DNA from 4 places in the Pseudoalteromonas aquimarina genome. Region 2 is predicted to be linked to each of the others. Evidence: predicted binding sites of a transcription regulator. Region 2 holds the regulator's gene; each other region holds the start of a gene.
What was found. The regulator FliA, encoded in region 2, starts transcription of late flagellar genes. The targets are predictions, from matches to a motif close to CTAAAGNTNNNNNNNNNNNNGCCGATA.
Positions count from the first base shown of each region.

Region 1: a site for FliA is predicted at 2,249-2,275, ahead of pomA (flagellar motor protein PomA). Genes of this name have one in related genera too.
Region 3: a site for FliA is predicted at 4,038-4,064, ahead of flgM (flagellar biosynthesis anti-sigma factor FlgM). Genes of this name have one in related genera too.
Region 4: a site for FliA is predicted at 2,252-2,278, ahead of AAEU29_RS05970 (flagellin N-terminal helical domain-containing protein). Genes of this name have one in related genera too.

Region 1 is NZ_JBMMUG010000006.1:21,771-27,910, reverse strand. Features, by position in the region: gene dxs (1-deoxy-D-xylulose-5-phosphate synthase) at 1-950, opposite strand, end outside; gene ispA ((2E,6E)-farnesyl diphosphate synthase) at 1,020-1,892, opposite strand; gene xseB (exodeoxyribonuclease VII small subunit) at 1,919-2,152, opposite strand; gene pomA (flagellar motor protein PomA) at 2,388-3,149, shown strand; gene AAEU29_RS15280 (flagellar motor protein MotB) at 3,153-4,064, shown strand; gene AAEU29_RS15275 (TonB-dependent receptor) at 4,154-6,140, opposite strand, start outside.
Region 2 is NZ_JBMMUG010000002.1:88,453-94,592, reverse strand. Features, by position in the region: gene flhF (flagellar biosynthesis GTPase FlhF) at 1-134, shown strand, start outside; gene AAEU29_RS05280 (MinD/ParA family ATP-binding protein) at 127-984, shown strand; gene AAEU29_RS05275 (RNA polymerase sigma factor FliA) at 993-1,709, shown strand; gene cheY (chemotaxis response regulator CheY) at 1,760-2,143, shown strand; gene AAEU29_RS05265 (protein phosphatase CheZ) at 2,161-2,934, shown strand; gene AAEU29_RS05260 (chemotaxis protein CheA) at 2,949-5,189, shown strand; gene AAEU29_RS05255 (protein-glutamate methylesterase/protein-glutamine glutaminase) at 5,201-6,140, shown strand, end outside.
Region 3 is NZ_JBMMUG010000002.1:239,451-245,590, reverse strand. Features, by position in the region: gene AAEU29_RS06075 (FlgO family outer membrane protein) at 1-374, shown strand, start outside; gene AAEU29_RS06070 (FlgO family outer membrane protein) at 385-945, shown strand; tRNA gene AAEU29_RS06065 (tRNA-Arg) at 1,028-1,104, shown strand; gene AAEU29_RS06060 (flagellar assembly protein T N-terminal domain-containing protein) at 1,508-2,689, opposite strand; gene AAEU29_RS06055 (LPP20 family lipoprotein) at 2,766-3,230, shown strand; gene flgN (flagellar export chaperone FlgN) at 3,266-3,679, opposite strand; gene flgM (flagellar biosynthesis anti-sigma factor FlgM) at 3,683-4,003, opposite strand; gene flgA (flagellar basal body P-ring formation chaperone FlgA) at 4,135-4,851, opposite strand; gene AAEU29_RS06035 (chemotaxis protein CheV) at 4,992-5,924, shown strand; gene AAEU29_RS06030 (CheR family methyltransferase) at 5,942-6,140, shown strand, end outside.
Region 4 is NZ_JBMMUG010000002.1:225,510-231,649, forward strand. Features, by position in the region: gene AAEU29_RS05965 (flagellin N-terminal helical domain-containing protein) at 1-469, opposite strand, end outside; gene AAEU29_RS05970 (flagellin N-terminal helical domain-containing protein) at 1,182-2,150, opposite strand; gene flgL (flagellar hook-associated protein FlgL) at 2,452-3,678, opposite strand; gene AAEU29_RS05980 (FlgK family flagellar hook-associated protein) at 3,684-5,696, opposite strand; gene flgJ (flagellar assembly peptidoglycan hydrolase FlgJ) at 5,696-6,140, opposite strand, start outside.

The DNA.
Region 1 (6,140 bases), on a different contig from region 2:
CTTGGTTTTGACTTAGGTAAGCTCGTTTCACTTGGGTCAAACTTTGGTACGCCGTGGTAGCCAATTGGATCAGCTTCCGCTGGTTTGTAGCCTTTACCTTTTTGCGTACGAACATGAAGCAGCTGAGGCCCTTTTAAGTTACGCATATTGCGAAGAGTGTCAGTTAACATGCCAACGTCGTGGCCATCAATCGGGCCAATATAGTTAAAGCCAAGCTCTTCAAAGAAGGTGCCTGGAATTACCATACCTTTAAGGTGCTCTTCCATACGACTTGCCAGCTCTTTTACTGGTGGCATGCCTGAAAGTAACTTTTTACCGCCTTCGCGAATATTGGTATAAAAACTACCTGAAAGAATACGTGCAAAGTGGTTGTTAAGCGCGCCCACGTTTTCTGAAATCGACATTTCATTGTCGTTCAAAATAACCAGCATATCTGGGTTTAAGTCACCTGCGTGATTCATCGCTTCAAATGCCATACCAGCAGTCATAGCACCATCACCAATTACCGCCACAACTTTACGGTCTTGGCCTTCTTTTTCTGCGGCAAGTGCCATACCAAGCGCAGCAGAAATTGAGGTACTTGAGTGACCAACGCTGAATGTGTCGTATTCGCTTTCTTCACGGAAAGGGAACGGGTGTAGGCCGTCTTTTTGACGAATGGTGTGCATTTGCTCACGGCGACCCGTTAAAATTTTATGTGGGTAAGCCTGATGGCCAACATCCCAAATTAAACGGTCAAACGGTGTGTTGTACACATAATGCAGGGCAACTGTTAATTCAACAGTACCTAAGCCAGATGCCAAGTGGCCGCTGCTTTGTGAAACGGAATTAAGTAAGTAATCTCTCAGTTCGTTACTGAGCTCAGCAAGGTTTTGCTGCGGAATATCACGCAGTTCTTCCGGCGTATTGGCTAAGCTTAATAACGGATACTTGCTACTATCAAATGTCATGATGTTTTAAATTCTATCCTAAAAATAAGTCGCCAATTTATTGTTGTAAGTTATTTGGCGCACTAGGGATCAGTGATCTCTAGCAATTATATATTCTGCAATGGCTTTGAGTCGACCTGTATCGGCGTCTATTTCTGACAAAGCATCAATTGCTTGGTTCACAAGCGAGTGCGCTTTTTCTTTTGCGCCTTGTAATCCCAGTAGTGCAGGGTATGTGGCTTTATTTGCTTCAAGGTCTGAACCTTGCGGTTTGCCTAACGTCTGCGTATCGCCTTCAATATCAAGAATGTCATCTTGCACTTGGAAGGCAAGGCCAATTGATTCAGCATAACGCGCTAACGCCGCAATTTCTATCTCACTTGCATTACCTGCAAGTGCGCCCATAGTAATTGCTGACTTTAATAGTGCCCCTGTTTTTAGCTTATGAACACGTTCCAGTTGTGCAAGGGAAATCACTGAATCGGTTGCAGCTATATCAAGGGCTTGTCCGCCACACATGCCTACTAAGCCAGATGCATTCGCCAAAGTATGCACAATTTTCAATTGGTTTTGTGCTGATGTGCTTACAAATGGCGCTTCGGTTATGGTTTCAAACGCAAGGCATTGTAGAGCATCACCTACTAAGATAGCGGTCGCTTCATCAAATGCAATATGACAAGTGGGGCGGCCGCGGCGTAAATCATCATCATCCATTGCGGGTAAATCGTCATGCACCAATGAATAGCTATGAATACATTCAATGGCAGAGGCGATGCGATCTAAATCTTCATCTTTAGCAGCGAATAGCTCACCGGTTAAATACACTAAAATTGGGCGTAGTCGCTTGCCGCCATTTAATAAGCTATAGCGACACGCTGCAACGAGTTTTTCGTCACTTTCGAGCGTGTTTGGTGTGAGTTCGCTGAGATTTTTTTCTATACGTGGTAAATACGCAGAAATAATTGTTTCAATAGAGTTCAATTGACAGCCTATTGGTTAAAATCGACGAGTTGGGCCGAATCATTTTGGCCCATCAAGATTTGCACCTTTTGTTGCGCTTGTTCAAGTTTACTTGATGAGACAGAAGCTAATGCTATGCCGCGTTCAAAGTGCTTTAACGCTGTTTCCAGTGGCAAGTCACCGCGTTCCATTTCATTCACTATGGTAGAAAGTTCAGAAATGGCTTCTTCAAAGCTTAAATTCTCGGGTTTTTTGCTCGCCATGGGATACCTGTCACGCAATTAAAATAAAGAGGCCTAATTTTATGGTTATTGACTCGCTAATTCAATTTAACTTGTTAAATAGGCAAAATAATTTCACTAATACTTTGCTAGCGCTTGCCGATAAATAAAAGTAAATTATTATAATAGTTACGATATCTTACCTTTGAGTAAGCATATTGAGCCTCAAATTTTAAAACCCAAACTTGGTTTATAAGCATTACAACTGGGAGTCAAAGTGGATTTAGCAACGGTTATAGGCATTGTCGGCGCAGTCGGTTTCATTGTGATGGCAATGGTAATGGGTGGTGATCTTGGCATGTTTGTCGATGTGCCATCAGTATTAATTGTATTTTGTGGTTCATTATTCGTAGTGCTTTCAAACTACACGATGGGGCAATTTTTTGGCATAGGTAAAGTGGCTGGCAAAGCCTTTATGTTTAAAATTGAAGCGCCAGAAGAGTTAATCGAAAAATCAGTAGAGCTTGCAGATGCAGCCCGTAAAGGGGGCTTTTTAGCGCTTGAAGAAGCAGAAATTCCCAATCAATTTATGCGTAAAGGCATTGATATGTTGGTAGATGGCCACGACGCAGATGTGGTACGTGCTACACTACAAAAAGACATCAGCCTTACTACCACAAGGCACGAAGCCGGCGCTGGTTTATTTAAAGCACTGGGTGACGTTGCCCCTGCAATGGGCATGATTGGTACCTTGATTGGTCTGGTTGCGATGTTATCTAACATGGATGACCCAAAAGCGATTGGTCCTGCGATGGCGGTAGCTCTTTTAACAACCCTGTATGGTGCGTTCCTTGCCAACGTAATTGCCATTCCTATTCAAGCTAAACTTGAAAACCGTAAGGATGAAGAAGCATTAAACCAAAAACTTATCTTAGATGCGATTTTAGGTATTCAAGATGGACAAAACCCAAAAGTAATTGAAGGTATTTTGAAAAACTACCTAGCTGAATCTAAACGTGCAGTAGATACCGAGGGGTAAGTTATGTCGGACGAAGCTGAAGAATGTAAATGCCCGCCCCCCGGACTGCCGGCTTGGATGGGCACCTTTGCTGATCTGATGTCGCTTTTAATGTGCTTCTTCGTATTATTATTAGCGTTTTCAGAAATGGATGTGTTGAAATTCAAGCAAATTGCTGGCTCGATGAAGTTTGCATTTGGTGTACAAAACAAAATCGAAGTAAAAGACATTCCAAAGGGTACCAGTGTAATCGCTATGGAATTTCGCCCTGGTAAGCCTGACCCTACACCAATTGAAACCATTCAACAGCAAACCGTTGAAATGACTCAGCAAATGTTGGAGTTTCAAGCGGGTGAAGAAGACAGTGCCGGTGGTAGGCAAGAGCAACGCGGTAATCGTCGCGGTGGTGAATCATCAAGTACCTCAAAAGAAACTGCCAGTGAAGCACAACAAGAAAAAACTAATGAGCTGCTGAAGAAAATAGCGCAGCAACTTGAACAACAAATTATTGATGGTGCAATTGAACTTGAATCATTAGGGCAGCAAATTATTATTCGCATTCGTGAAAATGGCTCATTCCCATCGGGCAGTGCGTTTTTACAACCGCAATTTAAGCCAATTATTCAAGAAATCGCAGTATTACTTAATGATGTACCAGGTGAAATCACAGTATCAGGTCATACTGACGATTTTCAGGTAAGTAATGAGCTGTATACCAATAACTGGGATTTATCAGCAAAACGAGCGGTTGCAGTAGCAACTGAAATGCAAAAAGCACCGTCGTTTGATAAAGGCCGTATGGTGGTGATTGGCCGAGCAGATACAAGGCCGATAGAGCCAAATGTAGATGACGAGTCGCGCCGCCGAAATCGTCGTGTTGAAATCTCAATTATGCAAGGTAAGGCAAAAGAGTCGACACCAATCGATTTACAGTAAACATAAACCACAGTTGATACAAAAAAGGCCTCATTACTATGAGGCCTTTTGCTTAACTAATATTAACTTTGGATAGACAGTTAGCTAAATTAGAAGCGATAAGTTACCGAACCACCAACTGTGCGTGGGTCAATAATTGCTGCGTAACCATCAGGGTAGCGTCTGCCCGCAGGCTCAAACACTGTTGTCGCTTGTTTATCTGTCAGGTTGTTAACAAACGCATTAATAATCCAGTTTTCCAGTTCGTAATTTAGCGACACACGGGCAACGCTATAATTACCCGCCATACGCTCTTCACTATTAGTGATTTCACCATAATATTCATCGACATAATTAATTGATGCTTGCGCCGATAAAGCATCGGTTAGCCAGTAACTTGCGCCTAAGTTAGCAGTAATGCCTGGCGCTGAGCTTAGTTCATTGCCGTTAACATGTTCGTACTCAGGGCTGGAGTCTTTAATTTCAGAGCGCATTAAGCCAAGGCCTGCATTTACTTTAAAGTCTTGAGTTAGCATTGCGCTTGCCTCTGCTTCAAAACCAAATGTTGTAACAGTATCAATATTAGAAATTCGACGGTTATAGTCAGTTGCTTGGTAGTCTGAATAGTCGTTATAGAAGAGGTTTGCACTTAGGTTGATATTGCCACTGTTAAGGCTTGAACGTACACCCGCTTCAAACGTATTTACCGATTCAGAATCGTAGTAGTAATATTCACCAGCATACCAATCCAGTGCACCGCCAGCGCCGTTATACCCTTTGCGCGCACTTACTGTTGCCGTTGTGTTGTTTGAAATTGCATACTGTAAAACCAGTTTAGGTAAGGTAATGGTATTTGCTTGGTCAAGCACTGACGCTTGATCCATCACAAAATCGCGATACTGTGACTCACGCTCAACACGGCCACCTGCAATTAAGGTAAAATCGTCAGCAAATACGAAGCTAGCTTCACCATAAATGGCTTTAGAGTCGCTTTCATCGTGGCCATGGTAAATTGAGCCACCAATACTTTGATAATCTTGTTCACGTTCAAAGTAGGCAAGGCCAACAAAGCCATAAAATTGTGCATTGTTTAATCCAAAACGCATTTTGCCATCAAGTGTTAGGTTGTCTTCATCTACCGTTAGGCTTTGCTGGTTAGCAATATTCATATCGTAGCTGTCAAAGCCCCATTGATAATCCATACCCGCTACTAATAAATCAAATGCGATGCTATTTGAAAGCTGATAGTCGAGTTTTACACTTAACGTGGTTGAGTCGGTATCCATATAACGTTGACCAGTTGGAATGTAATTCCACGGGTCATCCGCAGTGTAGTATTTTCGGCCGCTATCGCCTTTTTCTTGATTATCCGAGAGCGTAACTAAGGCTGAAAAATCTTTAACAGCGCTTGGCTGCCATAATAATTTTGCTTTTATACGGGTCGTTTTTAATTCGTTTAAGTCAAAATCTGGCTTATGCGTATCGTAAATAACACTGTTATCAAATGATTCACCATCAAGCAGTTGCCCAGTAAAGCGAAATGCCAGTTGCTCATCAATTAACGGACCCGATACCATAAATGAACTGTCAACATATTGGTTTTGATTGCGATAGCCTAACCTTGCTGCACCTTCCCAGTCGTAGCTTGGATCTTTGGTTTTTATGTAAATTAAACCACCTAAACTATTGCGACCGTTATTTGTTGATTGCGGTCCGCGAAACACCTCGATTTGTTCAATATCCCAAATGCCGCTGTCGCCTGTTAAATCAGCCATAAAGGGTTCAGTTACACCGTCAATTGATGTTGAAACACGCGCACGAGCACCACCAGTTACGCCATTAAATCCACTTGCAGAACCATTGCCTGTAACACCGCGAATATCCGGTACGGAGCCTGTAAGTGTTACCACGTTAGGAATTTCAGATACCGCTTGGCTAATGGTTATGTGTTGTAATGAACGCAGTGTTTCTTCTGCAATGACTGACACACTCGAAGCTGTATCTTTTAAGGTGCGGTCTGCTTTTTCACCAATCACAATAATTTTTTCTATTGATTCGAGAGTTTGATCATCTTCGGCTTTGCTAGCCGTTGAGTAC
Region 2 (6,140 bases):
TGCCAGAGGACATCCGTGTAGCAAATGCGGAAAAATTGGTCAGTAAAGCTCAGCAGTTGTATGCAAAACGAACAAACGCGCAAGCAAGACGTGCATCAGGCATGGCGCATCAAGCAGTAGGAATGTATGATTAACCCAGAATTAGATCAAGCTAGTGGCCTGCGGAAAATGACAAACAATAACAAGGCTGTAAAAGTAATTGCGGTAACTGGAGGTAAAGGGGGAGTTGGTAAAACCAATGTTTCTCTTAACATGGCAATCGCCATGGCTCAGCAAGGCCAAAAAGTACTGGTACTGGATGCCGATTTGGGTTTAGCAAACTGCGATGTGATGCTTGGCTTACGTGTTGAGCGAAACTTATCACACGTGTTATCTGGTGAATGTGACCTTGAAGATATCTTAGTTGAAGGTCCTTACGGCGTAAAAATTGTGCCTGCTACATCAGGTTCACAAAATATGGTTGAACTAACACCTTCTGAACATGCCGGACTTATTCGTGCATTTGGTGAATTAGATTCTCATTATGATGTGTTGGTAGTTGATACAGCTGCGGGTATTTCTGATATGGTGCTTAGCTTTTCGCGTGCATCTCAAGATGTGCTTGTTGTTGTGTGTGATGAACCCACTTCGATTACTGATGCCTATGCATTGATTAAAGTTTTAAGCCGTGAGCATGGTGTTTACAAGTTTAAAATTGTTGCAAATATGGTGCGCAGCCTCAAAGAAGGCCAAGAACTGTTTGCCAAGCTTTCAAAAGTAACTGACCGATTTTTAGATGTATCACTTGAGTTAGTGGCAACAGTGCCATTTGATGAAAATATTCGTAAAGCGATTCGTAAACAAAAAACCATTGTAGATGTATTTCCTAAATCACCTGCGGCAATTGCTTTTAAAGCATTAGCAAGCAAGGCTGCGACTTGGCCAGTTCCGAATCAGCCGTCGGGACATCTTGAGTTTTTTATCGAGAAACTGGTTAGCAACTAGGAATGCCTATGAAACGAACCACTGCCTATGCTAGCCAGAATCAATTATCTCATCTTGTTGAACAGCATACGCCGTTGGTTAAACGCATTGCCTATCATATTCTTGCGCGCTTACCTGCGAGTGTGATTGTTGAAGACTTAATTCAAGCTGGCATGATAGGCCTGATAGAAGCTGCAAAGAATTTTGACGGCACTAAAGGCGCAAGCTTTGAAACCTATGCTGGTATTCGTATTCGCGGTGCGATTATTGATGAAACTCGTAAAGGGGACTGGGTGCCACGCTCTGTGCATAAAAATGCTCGAGAGGTTGCTGCAGTCATAAATAAGTTAGAAGCCGAACTAGGTCGTGAACCAAAAGATAGTGAAGTTGCTGAAAAACTTGATATTACGATAGATGAGTACCATCATATTCTTAGGGATATAAGTAATGGTAAGATTATTGGTATTGAGGACTTAGGTGTTGATGAAGATGTAATCGATGCAGGCCTTGGGAACAATGAGCAAAACCCATTAGTTGATATTCAACAAGATAAATTTAATAAAGCATTGGTAACGGCAATACAAACCTTACCAGAAAGAGAAGCGTTAGTGCTGTCGCTTTACTACAATGACGAAATGAATTTAAAAGAAATCGGTTTGATTCTTGAGGTGAGTGAATCAAGAGTCAGCCAAATACATAGTCAGGCCATGGTGCGCCTTAAAGCAAAAATCCATGACTGGATATAGAATAAAAGTAGTAAGTAAACAATTAGGTGCATACCTCACTGGAGGATATTTTGGATAAAAACATGAAAATTCTTGTAGTTGACGACTTTTCAACGATGAGAAGAATCATTAAAAACCTGTTAAGAGATCTTGGTTTCACAAACGTACAAGAGGCGGACGATGGAAGTACTGCGTTGCCGATGTTACAAAATCAAGAATTTGACTTTGTAGTTACGGATTGGAACATGCCAGGTATGCAAGGTATTGACTTGTTACGTGCAATTCGCGCGGACGACAGCCTTAAACATATCCCTGTGCTAATGGTGACAGCAGAAGCTAAGAAAGAACAAATTATTGCTGCCGCACAAGCCGGTGTTAACGGGTACATTGTTAAGCCATTCACTGCAGCAACGCTAAAAACTAAGCTTGATAAAGTTTTTGAGCGTTTAGGCTAATTGGGAAGGAGAGGTTTATGTCAGCAAGTGCTGCGCCTCAAATTACCTTAGAACAAGCTAAACAGCTCGTTGCGTTTCTTGAAAATGGTGAACAACAACAAGCGCAAGAGCTGTTAAAGCAAGTTACGGCAATTGAGCAAGATGAATTATTTGGTGAGGTAGGAAAGCTAACTCGCCAACTGCATGATTCATTAAAAAACTTTCAATTAGATACTACGTTGTCGGCGTTAACAACCGAGTCCATCCCGGATGCTAAAGAGCGTCTTAATTATGTGATGGAAATGACAGAGCAAGCTGCAAATACAACTATGGATGCAGTTGAAGCTTCTTTGCCAATTGCCGATAAACTCCAAACTGGCCTCAATAACATTAAACCCAAATGGGATAAATTAATGACTCGAGACCTTAAGGTGGGAGAGTTTAAGGTATTGTGTCATGAGTTAAATGGCTTTATGGAAGAAGCAAAATCTAACTCGGATGAATTGAATAGTTTAATGACCGAAGTACTGATGGCTCAAGGGTATCAGGATTTAACTGGTCAAGTTATTCGACGCGTAATTGAGCTAGTGCGCGAGGTCGAAGAAAGTTTGATTCATATGTTGACGGTGTTTGGTACACCTGTTGAACATGCAGAATCACCTGAGACGACACTAAAACAAGAACAACAAATGGTTGCTGATGGTGAATTAGACCAAGTAGCTGAAGGCCCAATTATAAATGCTGAAGCACGTGAAGATGTGGTTTCAGGTCAAGATGAAGTAGACGATCTATTATCTAGTTTGGGCTTCTAATCGGAGAAAAATGCATGAGCTTTGATGTCGATGAAGATATTTTACAAGACTTTTTAGTCGAAGCCGGTGAAATCTTAGAGTTGCTCTCAGAACAGTTAGTTGAATTGGAAAATAATCCAGAAGATGCTGACCTACTGAATGCAATATTTAGGGGCTTTCATACCGTTAAAGGGGGAGCAGGTTTCCTCTCAATGACGGAATTGGTTGATGCCTGTCACGGTGCGGAAAATATTTTCGATGTATTACGCCAAGGCAAACGCAGAGTTACTGCTGAATTAATGGATGTGATTTTACAAGCACTTGATACCATTAATGAAATGTTTGGTCATATTCAAAATCGTGCTCAGCCCGATCCGGCTGATCCTCAGTTACTTGCCGAATTACACCGTTTAAGCCAACCAGAAAGCGCTGATGAAGTTCAAGCTGTTGTAGCTGAAGAACCAGTGCCAGTAGTAGAAGAAGCTGCACCTGAGGCAATCGAAGAAGATCCTTTTGGAGATATTTTATTTGATGCTGATGACACAAGTTCGTCTGACGGCTCAGGCAGTGTTGATGATATTACTGAAGAAGAATTTGAGAGTCTGCTTGATGAACTCCATGGTTCCGGAAACGGCCCTGCAGCTACATCGAGTCCAGATTCAGCAACTTCAGACTCTGATGAAATTACAGACGACGAATTTGAAAGTCTATTAGATGAGTTGCACGGTGCTGGCTCGTTTGGAGGTGCTGCTGAAGCATCTAGTTCGGCACCAACTAATGAAGTTGAAACGCCAGCTACACCAGCGCCTGTTGCAGCGAGTGGTGACGATGAAGACATTACCGAAGACGAGTTTGAAGCATTACTTGATGAACTTCACGGTAAAGGTAGTGCGCCAAAAGCCAGTGGAAATTCATTCAATACTGAGGCAATAGCAACACCTGTTGAGTCAAAACCAACACCTCCACCTCAGCAAGCAAAACCAGAACCAGCAAAGCCTGTTGCTGCTCCAGCGCCAGCTACGCCTGCAAAACCAGCAGCAAGTGCACCAGCACCTGCAGCTAATAAGGCGCCAGCAAAACCGACTGCTCCGCCAGCGGAAACAACTGTTCGTGTAGACACTAAACGCCTTGACCAGATAATGAACATGGTAGGCGAACTTGTACTTGTGCGTAACCGTTTAGTTAGCTTAGGTGCTAATGTAAGCAACGAAAGTATGGGCAAGGCGATTTCTAATTTAGATGTGGTTACGGCTGATCTACAAGGTGCGGTGATGAAAACCCGCATGCAGCCAATCAAAAAAGTATTTGGTCGTTTCCCTCGCGTTGTTCGTGACTTAGCACGAAGCTTGAAAAAAGAAATTAATTTGCAATTAGTTGGTGAAGAGACTGATTTAGATAAAAATTTAGTTGAAGCACTTGCTGACCCACTTGTTCACTTAGTTCGAAACTCAGTGGATCACGGTATTGAAATGCCAAATGACCGTGAAGCTGCAGGTAAACCGAGAACAGGTACTGTAACTTTGTCAGCCTCTCAAGAAGGCGACCATATTTTGCTTACTATCGAAGATGATGGTGCAGGTATGGATGCAGAAAAATTAAAGAGCATTGCTATCAGCAAAGGTGTGATTGACGCTGATCAGGCGGCGAGACTTTCTAACACTGAAGCTTATAATTTAATTTTTGCCCCTGGTTTTTCAACAAAAGAAGAAATCTCAGATATTTCAGGCCGTGGTGTGGGTATGGATGTGGTTAAAACCAAGATCACCCAACTTAACGGTACTGTGAATATTGAATCTGAGAAAGGCAAAGGCACAGTACTTGAAATTAAAGTACCACTAACCTTAGCAATTCTTCCAACCTTAATGGTGGTGGTTGGCCAACAAACCTTCGCATTACCACTGGCTGGTGTGAATGAAATTTTCCACTTAGATTTAACTAAAACAAATTTAGTTGACGGCCAACTTACTATTATCGTTCGCGATAAAGCAATACCTTTATTCTACCTAGAAAAATGGTTACTTCGTAATCCTCGTACCGAACAAAAACGTTCACAAGGACATGTTGTTATTGTGCAACTTGGCACTCAACAAATGGGCTTTGTGGTAGATTCACTAATTGGTCAGGAAGAAGTGGTTATTAAGCCATTAGATGCGCTTTTACAAGGTACGCCTGGTATGGCTGGTGCAACGATTACTTCAGACGGCGGTATTGCGCTCATTCTGGATGTTCCGAGCTTGTTAAAGCACTATGCAGGCCAAGGTCGCAATAAAAAGTAAGTGAGCATTTAATGACAATTAGGGTATTAGTTGTAGATGATTCAAGCTTCTTTCGCCGTCGCGTTAGCGAGATTTTGAATCAAGATCCCAACATTGAAGTGATTGGCACTGCAAATAATGGCAAAGAAGCGGTTGAAAAGGCCGCTGAATTAAAGCCATCAGTCATTACAATGGATATTGAAATGCCGGTACTTGATGGTATTAGCGCTGTTAAGCAGATTATGCAGCAAACACCAACGCCAATTTTAATGTTTTCTTCCTTAACACATGACGGTGCTAGTGCAACCCTTGATGCCCTAGATGCTGGTGCTTTAGACTTTTTACCGAAAAAATTTGAAGATATTGCGCGCGATAAAGAAGAAGCAACTCAAGTTTTACAACAAAAAGTTAAAGAGATTGGTCGTCGTCGAGTAGGTGGCTTTCGAGCTCAAAGGGCAATAACTCCCAGTATCAGCACAACGAGGCCTACTACTGAAAGAGCATCTTCCTCAACTCTTCGCCAGCCTGATAGAACATTCTCGGCAAGAACGCCAGTATCAGATGCACGCTCTGTAACGTCATCAGAAAGGCCTAAAGCGTCTGGTAAAAAATATAAATTAATGGCAATTGGCACCTCTACAGGGGGACCTGTCGCTTTACAAAAAGTACTGACTCAATTACCCGCTAATTTTCCTCACCCAATATTGCTAATACAGCATATGCCGGGTGCGTTTACACCTGCGTTTGCACAGCGTTTAGATACCTTATGTAAAATAAGCGTAAAAGAAGCTGAAAATGGGGATTTACTAAAACCTGGAGTCGCTTATTTAGCGCCTGGTGGTAAACAAATGTTAGTTGAGGGACGAGGTGGTAGTCAAAAGCTACGAATTTATGAAGATGACAGTGCTCGCGTAACTTATAAGCCAAGTGTGGATATTACTTTTGCAAGTGCAGCAAAAAGTTTTGGCGACG
Region 3 (6,140 bases), 150 kb from region 2:
TTGTTCTGCTTGATAGTGATCTACAAAAAACTACCTTAGTGGGCAACCAAATCGCAGAAAGTTTTGTTCATGAAGTGCATAAATTTGGATTACCTGTATTAGATTATAAAACGACAGATTTTTTTAGAATTAGTGAAGAAGGTGATTTTATATTTAGCCGTGATTATATGGAGTTGAGAACGGATCTTCCCATTGATTATGTTTTAACTGGTACTTTGACCAAACATCAGAAAGGTTATTTAGTAAACGCTAGAATTATTGGTATAAAATCGAAAGCAGTTGTTGCCTCGGCACAAGGTTTAGTGCCTGATTATGCGATCAAATCTTTACAGAATACTAAGAATAATGATGGTATTCCTCTACGAAGAGGGTGATGAGGTGATTATGAAATTATCATTTATTGTATCAGCCATTCTACTGACAGGTTGTGCAAGTAATACACAACAGCAATCTGTCGAGCCTGTTAAAAGTGAAGTGGAAACTTATCATCCTTCTTATCGTGTTTATCCAATTAATGATTATCTGTTAGATGAATATGTTGAACAGTTAGCTATAAAACTAATGGAAAATCTAGCTGCTGAGCCAGAAACAATTAGGCTAGCTGTGACTTCTTTTGTTGATCTTGATGGTTCACTTCAAACAGCCAGTCGTTTAGGTAATCAGTTAGCTGAATCTATGATTACAGAAGTTCAAGCTTTTGGTCTAAATATTGTTGATCATAAAGTAATGCCAATGGTGAGAATTGATAGTGGGGGAGACTATAGTTATTCTAGGGATGTTATGCAGTTAAATACGAAAGGACATATTAACGCTGTATTAAGTGGCACTTTGTTATATAAAGAAAATGGTGTTGTGATTAATTCAAGAATTACCAGTTTAGAAAATCAAAGTATTTTAGCAAGCGCTAAATACATTATTCCGTATAGTGTTGCATTTGATAACTGATATACAAACAGGTTTATATTAAATCAGAGTTTTATTCACCTCATATTCTTCTAAGTTATTAATAGCTATATCATTTCAATATGTTCCCGTAGCTCAGTAGGATAGAGCATTCGCCTCCTAAGCGAAGGGTTGCAGGTTCGACTCCTGCCGGGAACGCCATTAAATCCTTGAATTTCCTTTATGATTTGTTAAAAGTAAATGTGCTAGCGTAAGTTTTAACGTTACTGCTTTACTTATCTGACAGCTTATTGAATTTAATATGTTATTAAGCTTGGAAGTGAGTATTCTTGCAGTAAATTAATGACGCTTATTTATATTGATATGTTCCGCAATAGCATATTTATTTTGATAGCAAAGTGACATGTAAGTGGCTTAGTTGTGCTATTTGTGTGAGCAATCAGTGCAGTTGGCAGAACCAAAATCGACAGCCCCTAGAGCTAAGAACAGAATCGCTTTTCTTTGCACTGAAAGTGCCTCATTTCAAAAGTTTACTCTGACTATCTTTGATTAAGTCGATACAATTTTTCAACTGAGTTATTAAAAAAACGAATCCATGGTTCAATTAGAAGCTTGCTAGTGTGACTAAGTCACCTAATTGAACATTGGCTAATAACTTATCACCAATTACTTGCGCTATGGCTGTGTTTTGATTTACTTGTGTAACGCGAAGTTGGTAATCAGTGTCAATGATTAACTGCTTTTGATTAAACCCTTTGCGTAAAGCAACTTGTAATTTTTGCCCTTTTACTAGGTTATTTTCGGCGCCTAAACTAATAATAATGGTGTCGTGATCTATATTAAGAATACGTGCTTGTGCTGGTACGCAGGCAAGGTAGCTTGCTAAATCTTGGCCTAGTTTTAAATTAATATCTGTGATTTCTTGGCCATAGGGCATGGTCCAAAATTTTTCACTATTTACATCGATACGGGCTGTTTTTTTAGTCTGCCAGGTTGCAAAGCTGTCGTAACGCTTTTGCGTCATTAATTCACCTGTAAGACCGTTATATAAAGCAGTATTTAAACTAAAAAAGCGTTCAAATGCTTTATCTTGCCAAAAAGAAAGCGATGAGCTTTGTTGTTCACCTAGTGAAACATCGTCTATTTGAGAAACCCAAACAAACTGACTGTTATTTTGATCTGCAATTTGTTGAATAAGTGCGCTCGAATTTGCATCATGATGCGCTGTGAATAACGATGTTGTATTTAATTTACGGTTAATATCTGGTTTTGTGTTAAACAAATGACTGAATTGATTTAAATGGTTAACTAATTTGTTGCTGTAGGCTTTTGGCAGTTCAAAAATTTGGCCGTAGGTCGCTTGCTCAGGAAATTTAAAACCGGCTCTGGTAATTGCAATGTTCTTTTTGAGCGATGAATTTTGGCAGGTTTCACTGTCGTCTAAAATATCCAAACGCAAGGTGATTGATAATGTATCTGATGACTGGAGTTCGTCAATTACTTCAATTTGGTCGATTGCGCCATGAGAAGATATTTGCGTGGTTGGCGTTTGCCAAATACCATTGATAACTTGTTGTAAGCTATTAACTTGGGCACCAGAAAAAAGCAGTGCTTGTTGAATGGCATCTTCGGTTGCCATTAATCTTGCTTGCTCAATATCACCATTCCTAATTTTGGCTTGTCCTGTCGATTCATACCAAACAGCATGACTTGAAAAACTCACAAATATCAGCAGTGCGATTAAGCGCATAGTTAATGTCTCTAGAAAAATAGTGATTTTTAACATTCAATTTCTATACCAAACTTCAACTGGCTTAAAAATTGCTTCAAAGGGTTTAGATACCTATATGATGGTGATAAGCATGTCGAAACATTTTTTACAAACAACGATTATTTCAAGCGTTTTATTGCTTGCAGGTTGTAGTCAATTATTTGATAAACATATTGAATACGAATATCAAAAACCTGATAGTTTTCCGGTATTACATGCTGTTGGTTATGCTCCAATAAGTTTACAACCAGGTGCAACTGAAGAGCAAAAAGCGATTATGGCAATGAAGGCTTCAAAACTAGAGGCCTATCGAGAACTCGCTGAACAAGTGTATGGGCAAAAAGTTGACGCACAGACAAATGTTCAAGGTATGGTTGCTAGTAACGATACATTAAAAGTTCGGGTTCAAGGAGTTGTGCGTGGTGCTAAAGTCACTAAAAGTTATGCTGTAGGTGATACCTATGCAACTGAGGTTGAGCTTGATATGAAGCTAGTACATGATCTCTATATTGGTCAAACAAAACCACGAAGCGTAAAAAAAGTGACCTACTTTTAATTGTTGGTCACTTTCATTTCAGAAGATTTAAAATCTTAAGCTTTTAATCCACGGGCAATAGGATTAGGTAGAGAGATAGATTTACCCGTTTTATCGTATCCTGATTGGTTTTTACCAAACAAAATATCTTTTAACTTTTGCGACGCAAGTTGACTTTGATTTGCCGCAACTTGGTTCACATCATTTTGCTTTTTACATTCTGCAAGTGACTGATTAATTTTACTTATCATTTCTTGATAAGTTGCAACATCAGTACCTGCTTGCTCGAAAAATTTAGCAATATGTTGATCTCGCTGTTGAATTGAACGCAGCGATTCTACTTTTTTTTCCACAACAGATATTAATGATTCATGATCGCGTGACACAATTGCATCTAGCTCTTGTGTTAGTAGTTGAGCCATTTCATTCAGCTCATCTAGTTGTTGCGATAATATCTGTTCTAAATTCATTCGTTATCGGCCAAAAAGTTTAAATTCTAATTTATTGATGTTTTCAGCAAGTTTTTCAGCGTCAATTTTGTATTCACCATTAGCAATTGCTTTTTTAAGCTCATTTACTTTCTTTTGGTCAACACCTGATGCTTGTTCTGCTTTTTCGTTAAGCTTTTTCAATTGTTGAGCCTGTGGCGTAATGCTAACAGAGTCACTAGTTGCTTTTGCTGTTGCAGTATTTACTTGCACCTGCTTGTTTGCTGATTCAGTTGCTTGTTGCTTGGTACTTTCAAGCCTGACATTAGCTTGGCTGTTTGAGCCTTGATTTATCTGATTAACCATGACATTTCTCTCTACTAAGATTTCTCATCCTAGTTATCGGCATATAAGGTACAACCTTTAATAAAAAAATGGATATTTTTTTAAATTTTATAACCTATTATTTAACCTGAATTTTATCTTTTAGTACAGTGTTAAATAATCACTTTAACTTGTTGAGCATTGGTTACTTGGGCTTGTATTTTCTTGCCTGACTTTACATTTTTAATTGCAATATTGTCACCCACTCGGCCATCTTCCAAAGCTTCTCCTAGAGTTTTAATTGTCATACCTTTAAAACTTGCAAGAATAGTTACCTTATCACCTTTGCAGACATTGCATATGTAATTGTAGTTAATAGATTGGCCAGCGCGAACATTTCGTTTACTGCGTCCACCAATTAAAAATTGTTTAGATTTATATTGGTTAGAACGTGAAAGATGTTTTGCTACTTTTTTGGTCGCGAGATGTTGGGCTGTAATTTTCTGGCCTTTACTGATCCCTTTTGCAGCCGTAATAACTTCAACCAGCTCCAATTGACGTGTATAAACGAATACTTGCCAAGAATTTTGATCTAAACACTTAATTTTTATAGTAGATTGCCGATTATTATCTATAGGGTTTGCAGCACTTAACTGAAGTGGTGTGTCGCAATCACGTGTTTCGATACGTGAATCGAGAGGTAATGCAGTAATTGAAAGCTCTGAATTAGTCATTTCTGAGCTGTTTGCTTGCACTTGTTGACTGACAAAATCAATCGCCATTTGTTGCAACTCTAATTTTGTATATGCTTTTGCTTTGAGTGAAGTCATAGCAAGAGACGCAATTTGTATTAAAATGAATAAATACAGGTTTTTTTTAAACAAACTCATAATGTTTCGACTATGCTTTATGGGTAAAACAAGGTATAACTTCACAGTGTCAAAATTATGGCACGATGTCGTTATACGGTAGTACAATAACAAAGAAGCAAGAAGTATACCCTTTCATTGCTTCAAGTTAGGAGATTGAAATGGCAGGCATTTTAGATTCGGTTAATCAGCGAACGCAGCTCGTAGGCCAAAATAGACTTGAGTTGTTGCTGTTCAAATTAAAAGGCAGGCAACGATTTGGTATCAACGTATTTAAAGTACGTGAAGTTTTACAGTGTCCTAACTTAACGGCAATGCCAAAATCAAACCATTTTGTGAAAGGTGTGGCGCATATACGCGGTCAAACCATTTCGGTTATTGACCTTTCACTTGCGATTGGCGGGCCAGGAATTCAAAACACCAAAGACTGTTTTATTATCATCACTGAGTATAACCGCTCAGTTCAAGGCTTTTTGGTCGATTCAGTTGAACGTATTGTTAACATTAATTGGGAATCAATTATGCCACCGCCATCAGGCTCTGGCAGATACTCATATTTAACTGCGGTTACTGAAATTGAAAAAGAGTTGGTTGAGATTTTAGATGTAGAGAAAATCCTTAATGAAATCTGTCCGGTAAATACGGAAGTTAGCGCAGAGTTACTTGCTGACGGTGAAATGCAAAAAGACTTAGGCGAACGTATCGTATTTATTGCGGATGATTCAACTGTAGCCCGAAACCAAGTAAAAAGAGCGCTTGAACCTCTTGGGGTGCAAACTGAAGTTGCAAAAAATGGCCGTGAAGCATTAATTAGGCTGAAAGAAATTGCCGAAAAAGACTGTCAGAGTGTTGTAACTGAGCGAGTAGCGTTATTGATTTCAGATGTTGAAATGCCTGAAATGGATGGCTATACGTTAACAGCAGAATTAAAAGCAGACCCTCGAACTGCACCACTTCATGTGATATTGCACACCTCATTAAGTGGGGTGTTTAATCAGGCAATGGTTGAAAAAGTAGGTGCTGACGATTTTATTGCGAAATTTAACCCAGATGAATTAGCAACTGCGGTTAAAAAGTGGGTTCATGAAGCGTAGACCAGCGAGTAATAAATTTGAACAAAGATTTAGATGATAGAGAATATCAGCAGTTTAGAAGCTTTTTAGAGCAGCAATGTGGTATTGTGCTAGGTGACAATAAACAGTACTTAGTTAAAAGTCGTTTAGCGCCATTAATGGCTCGTTTTGAAGTTGGTTCTTTGTCTGAATTAGTTACTAAAACATTGAGTCCACGTGAGCGGCAATTACGTGCAG
Region 4 (6,140 bases), 140 kb from region 2:
CTACAGTTTGAACTGCATCAGCACCTATTTGAAAGCTAGCTGAATAGCTACCGTCTAGTAGATTACGACCACCAAATGTTGTATCTGTTGCAACTCGGTTAATTTCTTCGGATAGTTGACGAATTTCTTCCTGAAGAGCTAATCGGTCTTCATCTGTGTTTGAACCATTAGCAGATTGTTGTGAAAGTACACGCATACGCTGTAGCATGGTTGTCATTTCATCCATTGCGCCTTCTGCAGTTTGCGCTAATGAAATACCATCGTTAGCATTTCGGTTACCTTGGTTCAAACCTAAAATTTGTGACTGAAGACGATCGGAAATCTGAAGACCTGCGGCATCATCAGCTGCACTATTAATTCTTAATCCAGAAGACAAACGTTTGAAGGCTGAATCCAGATCACCACCTGATTTATCTAGTTGGCGCTGAGCATTTAGCGAGCTTACATTTGTATTTACATATAAAGCCATAATCTTACTCTCTCTATCTCTTTTTATATGGTTAGATATGAGTAACCCGGTAAACGCAGTACTATCGCACCACTTGCAACAATGCCATTAGGGTTTAGGAAAATACTTGCCAGCTCAATTTCAAAAGCGGCAAATTAACGCCTAATTTTTCCTACATATCTTGTTCAATAGAGTAGAATTCAATAATTGTGCCAAAAACTATTTTATAGTCATCAAAGATCATTAATTAGGTGAAGGAGTTTAAATTTTATTACTTTTCGATAGCATGCAAATGGACTCACTATTCAAACCTTAATAAACACTTACTATTTATAAAAATAAGCAATTGTTACCCCGGTGAAAATCATTATTGCCAATGAAGAAATAACATTTTAAACAATTTTTAAGTATTTATTTTCCGATACTAGATCAACTAAAAATTCTTTAACTCATTTTTAAGGTTTAGTTGCAAGTGTTAACAAAGAACAATTTCAATCAATAAAAAAGGGGCCAAGCGGCCCCTTTTAGAGATAGTGAAAGTAAGAGTGAAATATAGCGATGTCAAAAAACTTGTTTTATACTTGGTACTATATTTGCTTAATTAATTTTAGTACGAGATACCTGCATGGTGTCTTATACTTACTTGTTTGGATATTTTAGCAGTTGCCTCCGCTTTAAATATCCCTTTTAATGCCCTTGCCTATTACCCCATTTAGCAAGGGCATTTTCATTATTAGCCTAGAAGGCTTAATGCTGCTTGAGGACGCTGATTAGCTTGACTCAAGATTGTTTGGCTAGCTTGTTGCAGAATCTGATTGCGTGTTAACGCCGCAGTTTCAGCTGCAAAATCAGCATCTTTAATACGTGATTTAGCTGCACTTAAGTTCTCAGCAATGTTTGACTGGTTTCGAATTGTAGATTGGAAACGGTTTTGTACCGCACCTAGCTCTGCACGTTTTTTGTCAACAACTGCAATCAGAGAGTCAACACCAGCTAGGGTCACTTGTGCATTTACTTGACTAGAAACACTAATTGCCGTTGCGATGAAAGATGCTGCAAATGTATCTGTAGTCAGCGCTGCACCACCGATATCTGATGCACCTTCTGCCAATGTTGATAAACGTTGACCTGTTACTGCACTTGCAACACCAGCAATACCCGACAGTGTGAAACCACCGTTAGCGCTTAAACTGTTAATAGCCGCAGTACCGCCTACATTCTGCATCGAAAAGCCGATTGTTTGAACTGCATCAGCACCAACTTGAAAACTTGCTTCATAGCTACCATCTAGTAAGTTTTGACCACCAAATGTAGTATCAGTTGCGACACGGTTAACTTCCGAAGAAAGCTGACGAATCTCTTCTTGAAGAGCTAAACGATCTTCATCTGTGTTTGAGCCATTTGCAGCTTGTTGCGCTAGGGTACGGATACGCTGAAACATACCAGTAATCTCATCCATTGCACCTTCAGCAGTTTGTGCAAGTGAAATACCATCGTTTGCGTTACGGTTACCTTGATTTAGACCGTTGATTTGCGATTGCAGACGGTCAGAAATCTGAAGACCAGCAGCATCATCTGCTGCACTATTGATACGAAGACCTGATGATAAGCGCTGAAAAGATTGATCTAACGCTGTACCTGAATTCATTAATTGACGTTGAGCGTTTAATGAACTTACGTTTGTGTTTACATAAAGTGCCATGACTCATTCTCCCGAAGTAAAATAACTTACTTTCAAATCTCAAATAAACTGATATTGGTTTGACTGTTTTGTCTTGCTCAATATCTCTAAGTTATTTTTGTTATCGGGCGGAAAAAATTTTCCTTTAGGTTATTTTTTAACTTTTTTTGTTTAATTTCATAAAGTTAAAAAACATTAAAAGAAGGGCTAACTAATATATCGACAGTTAGTTTATATACTTTAAAGCTTTTTAGTAAATTTAATAATAAGTAGCAAAAGAAAAGCGGTAAAACCGCTTTAATAAATATTATGGGGCAAAATTTTATCGTATGTAATCGAATAGTGACAACTGTGTTAAGCGGCCAAAAGTTGCCTGTGAAGCCTGTAATGCAGTTTCCTCTTTAGTGAGTTCTGATATTGCTGCAGCCATATCAAGCTCTATCAAATTTGCTTTGGATTCTTTATGATTAATATTGATATCGGCTGTTGAGCTTAAAAGTCGTTCGGCAACGTTCAAACGTCCACCTAAGTTTGCTTGAGTTATGGATACTTGATTTTGAGCATTAGTTAAACCTGTAATGCCATTTGCTAAATATTCATGATATTGATCGTTTGACAAACCAGGAGTCGTTAGACCATTAATAAGCTCTTCCAAAGTATTCAGCATATTTTTCTTTTCAGGCGCTGCTAATGTAAAATCAGCAGTCCCCGGTGCGCCCCCCGATAAACTGATTTCCATGCCCTGAAACTTGATTGTATCTCCAGTAAAACTTCCTGAACCGACAGGCGTACCACCCAAAGTTATCGCATATGTATCAGGTGCACCTGCAGAGACTGTAACTTGGAGGTTATTATTTGCAGGTACAAGAGGGTCATAATTTGCTTTATGAAAGGAATCAAATTGAGCTTGTTCCTTCACAAAAACTGAGCCCCCTGTAATACTACCTCCTACCGTTGGCGTATTTGTGTTTACATTTAAACGCGCATCTACATTTTCAAATGCATCTACGCCATTATCGCTAGAACGAAGTGTAACACCCACCGCCAACTGCATTTCATGATTACCTTGGTCACCTTGATAATCATAAGTACCGGTTGCACCATTAAAAACATATGTTTGATTACTATCTTGAAATCCTGAGAATATAAATTTGCCATCCTCCGATTTAGCATTCATTAAATCATATAGAGTTGCTTGAATTGATTTCATTTCTTCAGCAATTGTTTCTCTGTCTTGCTCTGATAGAGCGCCATTACCAGCTTGGATGGTTAATTGATAACCTCGCTGCAAAGAAGTTTTAATATTCTGTAAAACACTTTCTTCAGTTTGAAGCTTACTTGTTAAATAACTATTGTTTTTCTGGAATTGGTCATTTATTTCAATTCTCTCACCAAATAATAATGCTTGCGCAGAAGCGGCAGGATCATCAGAAGGTGTTAAAATACGTGTTTGTGTCGAGACCTTCTCTTGTGCAATAGCAACCTTCTGCTGATTATCTAAAATTTTATCAAGGTTATTTTGATACATTATGTTGTTTGATAAACGCATTTAAATTACCTCGCTGCATTCAATATAGTGTCAAAAACTGTTCTGGCTGTAGATAGTATTTGAGCAGCGGCAGAATAAGATTGTTGAAATCTTAAAAGGTTTGCGGCTTCTTCATCTAAATTCACACCAGAAATTGACTCATACCAAGCATTCGATTGATTCGCTAAAGCTTCAAAAGCCACTTGATTTGTTTTTGCTGAAGACGTTCTAATACCTACATCCGTTATTAAATTGCCGTAAGCTTCATTCAACTTCGTCAAATTGTCACCACCCGGTGAAGATTGAATATTAGCGCGTACCAATTCTTTATCTTGTAACCCTGCAAGCATTAAACCATTACGGTTGTCATCAAAACCATTAGTATTAAATTCAACCGTGAATGTATCCCCTGCATTAGGAACGCCTTCAATATTAAAATCAAAACCATAAGCGTTATAAGGTGCCCCAGCCTGATTTAACACATTATCGTAAGGTGGAGTAAGTACCACAGTAGTCGTTACTGCAGGTGTTCCATCCGTTATATTAAACTCATTTGGATTACCCGTTTTAGTAATCGTAATAGGACCATTTGTTAGCGACGGAGGTGGGCCTACGGTAAAGCCCGCAGCACTTGTATCTGTAACAATACTAGATGAAATACTACCCGTGCCTTGGTTATTAATATTATTACTAGTACGTATTGGCGAAGCCAATGCCAAATCTTCTGGACGATTAGTCGCTAGTTGAATATTGGTTGAAGCATCTGAATTTAACTTCAACTCAAATTGGTCACCAATATTTGCACCCGCAGTTAAATTAATTTGCAGGCCAAACAACTCACCTCCAACTGCAGTCGAGGAATCCGCTTGTCCGGCGACAATACTGGCAACAATTGGGGTTCCTGTAGGGTCACCATATTTATCGAGTGCCGACACAGTGATTTGATTTGCCGCAGTATATTCAATTAGGAAATCGGATGCCGGAATTTCGCTGCCTTTGCCTGGTTCGAGTGTGCCAGTCAGTTGAGCGGTCCCTGTATTTGCAGCAAAAGCATAAGCGCCTGCCGTTGGAATAGTGAATAAATCACCACCCAACTCGCCGTCAGCATCTAAACCTAGCCTATTTTGCTGATTAAATGCATCAGCCATTGCCAAACTAAGCTGGCCTAACTTATTTTGTGAAGGTATCAAAATATCTTCGCGATAAGCTAAAAGACCACCTATTTTGCCCTTTAGTAAACTGGTATTTACTTCTAGCGGAATTGCTTTGCCTGAATCCACATCTAATTTTAGATCTTTGAAGTTTGGATCAGGATCACCAGATAATGAGAATAAATTAAACGAACCATTTTCCATCACCACAGCTTCACCAGTGCCCATAAACACTAATTTTTCACCATTTGGTCCATCAAGCGTTTCAATATCAATATATTCTGCCAGCTCTTTAATCGCTAGGTCACGCTGATTAATCGTGCTATTGAGTGCACTGCCATCCGGACCAGAAGAGCCAGATGCAATAGCTAGGTTTAACTCACTAATTTTAGAAATAAGGCCATTGGCTTCATCGGCATAAATTTCCAATTGGTCATTCACAATCGTTTTTTGGTCAAAAACAATGCCCGATAAACGACCTAATTGATCAATGTAACCTTGCGCATCGTTAAAAAACAAACTGCGGCTAACGGTTGATGATGGTTGATTTAAACTTTCTTGTAATGAACTAAAAAGTGAATTTATGCTAGTCGATAAACTATTTGATTCTTCTGCAAACAAACTATCTACACGCGCAGATTCATCAACAAACTGATTAAAGAAAGCAAGGTTTGAAACATCGCGATTTAACTGCTGCTGAGCAAAATCATTTACTAAACGAAACGTCTGCCCAAGACCCACTTGGTTATCGAACAATGTTCTATGCTCGGTGCGTTCACGAACATATCCCTCAGTATTAACATTGGTAATGTTTTTACTGGTCGTTTGTAGCAGCTCTGAACTAGCACGAACCCCAGAGTTAGCAATATTAAGTAGATTAAAAGACATTAGTTACTGCCTCCTAAACCTGTTATCGAACTTTTCATAATATCCTTTACATTCATTCCAGCAGCGACAGATTTAATCGCATCATGAAATTCACTTCTGTTTAGTACATTAATTATTTTATTTGCGTAATTTGGGTCGGTTGCGTAACCCGCTTTTTGCAACTCGCTAAGATATTCAGTGGGGTTGTCAGTGGTTTTTAATGCAGATCGGTAACGCGGGTTCTGCTGTAAGAAATTAACAAAGTCATCAAAACTCTCTGCAATACTGTTATAGGCTCTGAAGTTAGACTGTTTTTTAACTGCAACACCATCTTCAAATTCAAGCGATGCTTTAGCGGCCTTATCACCTTGCCATGATTTATCTGCTTTAATATTGAAAAAGTTATTAGAGCTTTGCCCGTCACTTTTAGTAATAACATGTTTGCCCCACCCTGTTTCTAATGCC